One region of the Streptomyces sp. NPDC006385 genome, then DNA from elsewhere that is predicted to be linked to it. Evidence: riboswitches for the same ligand, from Rfam matches in the RefSeq annotation. Region 1 holds a riboswitch; the other holds the start of a gene.
The links. Region 1 has a riboswitch for guanidine ahead of ABZ078_RS10980 (SMR family transporter). Riboswitches for the same ligand answer to the same signal wherever they lie in the genome.

Region 1 (2,438 bases):
TTGCGGCCCTTGTGGTCCGAGAGGGACACCTCGTTGCCGTCGGCGTCGGGCAGGGTGAAGGCGGGGGCCACGTCCCCCGGCTGGAGTCGCTCGCTCATCGGACCAGCGTAACCGGGGAGCCTGACCGTGCGGTCCGGCGTGGAACTGACAGACTGTCCGCAAACAGCATCAGCTTCACTTCGGAGGCCGTACGGTGGCGGACACGTCGGACACCAGAACACCGGCGCAGATCGAGGCGGACATCAAAGCCCGCCGCGCAGTGCTGGCCGAGACGCTCGACGAGATCGGGGTGCGGGTGCACCCGAAGACGATCGTCGGCGACGCCAAGGCCAAGGTCGTCTCGAACATCGACCACACGCTCGGGCGGGCCTACGTCGGGGTCAACCGGGCCGTGAGCGATGTCAAGGCCAAGTTCACCGACGAGGAGGGCGCGCCCCGCATGGAGCGGATCGTGCCCGTGGCGCTCGTCGCCGTCGGGCTCGTGGGCCTGCTGGCGCTCGGCACCCGGCGCCGCAAGGGCTGAGTGACGGTGAGCGACGGCGGACCCACCGGCGTACGGCCGCGGCGAAGGCAGGTAGGTTCAAAGGCGTGAGCGCCAACAGAAACGAGCACAGCACCCATCACGACAAGCTGCCCATCCGGATGCTGCACGACCGTGTACTCGTGCGGCAGGACACGAGCGAGGGTGAGCGGCGTTCCGGTGGCGGCATCCTGATCCCGGCCACGGCGGCCGTGGGCCGTCGGCTGGCCTGGGCGGAGGTCGTCGCGGTGGGGCAGAACGTACGGACCGTGGAGCCCGGTGACCGGGTGCTGTACGACCCGGAGGACCGGGCCGAGGTCGAGGTGCGCGGGGTCGCGTACATGCTCATGCGCGAGCGCGATCTGCATGCCGTGGCGGCCGACCGGTTCGAGGGGTCGGAGGACTCGACGGGGCTCTACCTGTAGTTCAACGGTTCGAGGGGCCGGTGACCATCGTCACCGGCCCCTTCTGTCGTTCGCTTGCTAGGTTTGAAGGAGCCCGACGAGACGCGCCGTACCGGGATGCAGGAAAAGACGACGCACCCCCGTTCAGTGTCGCTACGTCTCGGAGGTGCCCGTCATGGCCTGGGTTCTGCTCGTCGTCGCCGGTCTGCTGGAGGTCGGCTGGTCGGTCGGCATGAAGTACACCGACGGCTTCACCCGGCTCGTGCCCAGTCTGCTCACCGGCGCCGGCATCGTCGCGAGCATGCTGCTGCTGTCGTACGCCGCGAAGTCCCTGCCCATCGGTACCGCCTACGGCGTGTGGGTGGGGATCGGGGCGGCCGGCGCGGCGGTGTTCGGCATGGTGGTGCTGGGGGAGCCGGTCACCGCCGCGCGGATCTTCTTCGTCTGTCTGCTGCTGGTCGCCGTGGTGGGGCTCAAGGCGACCAGCGGTCACTGAACCGGCCCGCCGGTGTTCCCCGAGGTCTCGCCGCCGCCGGTGTCCGTTCCTCCGGTACTGGTGTCGCCCGTACCGCCTCCGGGGTCCGTTGTGCCGCCGCCGGTGTCGCCCGTGGTGCCTCCGTCGGTGGTCGTGCCTCCGTCGGAGGTGCCGCCGGTGGTGGTGTCGCCGCCGGTCGTGCCGCCGTCGGCCGTGCCTCCGTCGGTGGTGCCGCCGCCGGTCGTCGTGTCGCCCGTGGTGCCGCCGTCCGTCTGGCCCGGCGTCTCACCGCCGGTCTGGCCCTCGGTGTCCTGGCCGCCGGTGGTGGTGTCCCCGGTGGTGCCGCCGTTGTCCTGGCCGCCGCTGCCCTCGTCGCCCTGGGTCGGGTCGGTCGTCGGGTACTGGGGCACGTCGGCGCCCTCCTGGAGTTGCAGGTCGAAGTCGGTGACCGGCTTGCCCTTCAGGGCCTCCTTGGTGAACTGGGCCCAGATCGCGGTGGGCGGGCCGCTGCCGTTCACGCGGTTCAGGCCCAGCGCGCCGTACAGGGGCTTCTGGGCGGCCGTGACCGGGTCCTGGCCCATGACGGCGACGACGGTGGCGAGTTCGGGGGTGTAGCCGGCGAACCAGGCGGCCTTGTCCTCCTCCGCGGTGCCGGTCTTGCCCGCCGCCGGGCGCCCGGCGGCCTGGGCGGGGGTGCCGGTGCCGTTCTCGACGACGCTCTGCAGGACCGAGGTGGTGGTGTCGGCGGCCTCGCGGCTGATGACCTGGGAGGTCTCGCGTTTCGGCAGGTCGATGACGTCGGTGCCGTCCTTGGTGATCTTCTCGATCATGGTGTACGTGCCGTGCCTGCCGTGGTTGGCGAGGGTCGCGTAGGCCTCCGCCATGTCCAGGACGCTGGCGGTGGCGGTGCCGAGCGCGATGGACGGGTATGGATTGAGGTCGGGCGTGGCGGAGGGGAGGCCGAGTTCGACGGCGGTGTCCTTGACCTTCTCCGGGCCCACGTCGACGGCCATCTGCGCGTACACCGAGTTGACGGACT
Region 2 (2,438 bases), on a different contig from region 1:
GGTTTACCCCTCTCGATCGGCATCTCCGGCGCGAACCTGCACGACAGCCAGGCCCTTGAGCCGTTGGTGCGCGGCATCCCGCCGATCCGCTCCCGCCGCGGCCCGCGCAGGCGACGGCCTGCCAAGCTGCACGCGGACAAGGGATACGACTACGACCACCTGCGCCGATGGCTGCACAAGCGAGGCATCCGGCATCGCATTGCCCGCAAGGGCATCGAGTCCTCCACCCGCCTGGGCCGCCACCGCTGGACGATCGAGCGCACGATGTCCTGGCTGGGCGGCTGCCGCCGGCTGCACCGCCGCTACGAACGCAAGGCTGAGCAATTCCTGGCCTTCACCGCCATCGCCTGCAGCCTCATCTGTTACCGCAGACTCACCAAATGAGACGACGTCTTAGGAATGCCACCCTTCCAGTGCGATGGCGCGGAGCCGACGAAGGAATCGCCTGCCAGAACACGTGAACGGTGGGCCCCTGCGTCAGCGGCCAGTAGAAATCCCCCGCTGGCGGCCAGTTCAGCTCCCCCCATCGTGGCCACCTGGAATCCCCACCGGCGTCCAGAGCATGTACGCAGCGCGAGGGTCAGCCTCGGTGAATCAGCAGTTGTGGCGGTGGTCGTGCGGTTGGAGAAGCCAGTGTGCTGGTCAGTGCGTCCTTGGCCGGAGCACAGAATCAGTCGAAGGTCATCACCACGTCAGGCAAATCTCCTACCGGATGATCGAGTACGGGCCGCCGTTCGCTGCCGGGGCAGCTCCGGTGCTTGCCATGCGCCCAAGCCCTTTCCAGCCTGCCAACCTCAACGCGGGAGACTCTGTGTACTTCGCCGCCGACGTCACGCACCTCTATGCCAGCCCCTCGGGCACGCCGTGCACTTACCATGTCGCCGCGCTCATCATGCGCCCCCGAGCAGCACGGCTCCGGCCCGTCGGGGCCGCCGGGCCTGTCTCTGCGTCGGGCGCCACGCCTCGACCGGCCCCAGCAATTGGCAGGCACGACGAAGAACCGAGCAGGTCACCGCCTCGGGCCGGCAAGTCCCGCTGTCGCCTCACCGCCAGCCCGCCCGCCGGACTGCTGTCTCGTTGAGCAGCATGGTCCAGGCGTAGTACATTCCGCGCGGAGGTGCACGAGTGCCTGCCCCGGACGAGATGTGCGCCGTACCCGGCCCGATAAGACGACGCTCTCAGGAGGCGTCATGGGCGTACATGGGCAGCGGATCGACTCGTGTCCGAGGCACCCGAGCCCCGTGCCCTGGACGTCGACTGGATCCACGGATCGCCGTCGGCGAAGCACAACGCCGATCCCGATATCCAGGTCCACGCGTACGACGAGCACACGTTCATCCTGCGGCAGAACAAGGCGATCAACTATGAGGCGCCGTTCCTCTTCCTGATCTTCGGCAACGAGCGCGCCGTACTCATCGACACCGGAGCCACCGAGTCGGCCGAGTTCTTCCCGCTGAGACGGGTGGTCGACGAGCTGGTCGGCCGCTGGCTGGCCGAGCGTCAGCGGAGCGACTACGCCCTGCTGGTCCTGCACACCCACTCTCACCACGACCACGTCGCGGGCGATGCACAGTTCGCGGACCGCCCCCGCACCACGGTGGTGGGAGCGGATCTGGACAGTGCCTGGAAGTACTTCGGCTTCACCGAGGACCCCGATCGGGTCGCCCGGGTCGATCTCGGCGGCCGGGTGCTGGAGTGCCTGGCCACCCCGGGTCACGACAAGGCAGCCGTCACGTATTACGACCCGCACACCGGATTCCTGCTCACCGGTGACACGGTGTATCCCGGGCGGTTGTACGTGGAGGACTGGGCTGCCTTCGGCCGGACGGTCGACCGCTTGATCGCGTTCGCCGGCACCCGACCGGTCACCCACGTCCTCGGCTGTCACATCGAGATGACCGACCAGCCCGGCGTGGAGTACCCGATCCGGACCACCTACCAGCCGGACGAGCCGCCCCTGGAGATGGCCGTCGGCCACCTGCGCGACATCCGTGCGGCGATCGACGAGATCGGCGACCGGCTCGGACGGCATCCCTTCCCCGGCTTTGTCATCTGCCGCGAGGACGGCTGAGCGGTCTCGGACCTCTCGCGTTCCGATCCGCGATGCCGGTGACGCACAACCGGCAGGACCGGGCCGGCCGCTTGGGGACGCCGGCAGGCGCGCGGCGGTTTGAGCAGCTCGCCTTCGGCGGGCCTCGGTGTGGTGTATGCCTCGTTTCTCGGGCGGATTTCCTGCGATTCCGCTGTAACGATCACCTCGTTCGGACCACTACCCGACGACAGAACACACCGGGAGGGACAGGAGGTGCGGCAGTGCCCGACGACGACGCGGATCGTTTCACCGCCATCTACGACGGCTGCCGGCAACGCGTGTGGGCCTACGTGGCCAGCCGTGCGGGACGTCAGGTTGCCGACGAGGTGGTGAGCGAGACGTTCAC

Region 2: it holds a riboswitch for guanidine, as region 1 does, so the genes downstream of both, ABZ078_RS43840 (MBL fold metallo-hydrolase) here and ABZ078_RS10980 (SMR family transporter) in region 1, are expected to answer to the same signal.

The regions. Positions count from the first base shown of each region.
Region 1 is NZ_JBEXQG010000010.1:166,157-168,594, forward strand. It holds gene bcp (thioredoxin-dependent thiol peroxidase) at 1-98, opposite strand, end outside; gene ABZ078_RS10970 (DUF3618 domain-containing protein) at 194-523, shown strand; gene ABZ078_RS10975 (co-chaperone GroES) at 589-945, shown strand; guanidine-III (ykkC-III) riboswitch at 994-1,063, shown strand; gene ABZ078_RS10980 (SMR family transporter) at 1,100-1,420, shown strand; gene ABZ078_RS10985 (transglycosylase domain-containing protein) at 1,414-2,438, opposite strand, start outside.
Region 2 is NZ_JBEXQG010000143.1:4,819-7,256, reverse strand. It holds partial or broken gene ABZ078_RS43845 (IS5 family transposase) at 1-384, shown strand, start outside; guanidine-III (ykkC-III) riboswitch at 1,112-1,179, shown strand; gene ABZ078_RS43840 (MBL fold metallo-hydrolase) at 1,220-2,071, shown strand; gene ABZ078_RS43835 (sigma-70 family RNA polymerase sigma factor) at 2,314-2,438, shown strand, end outside.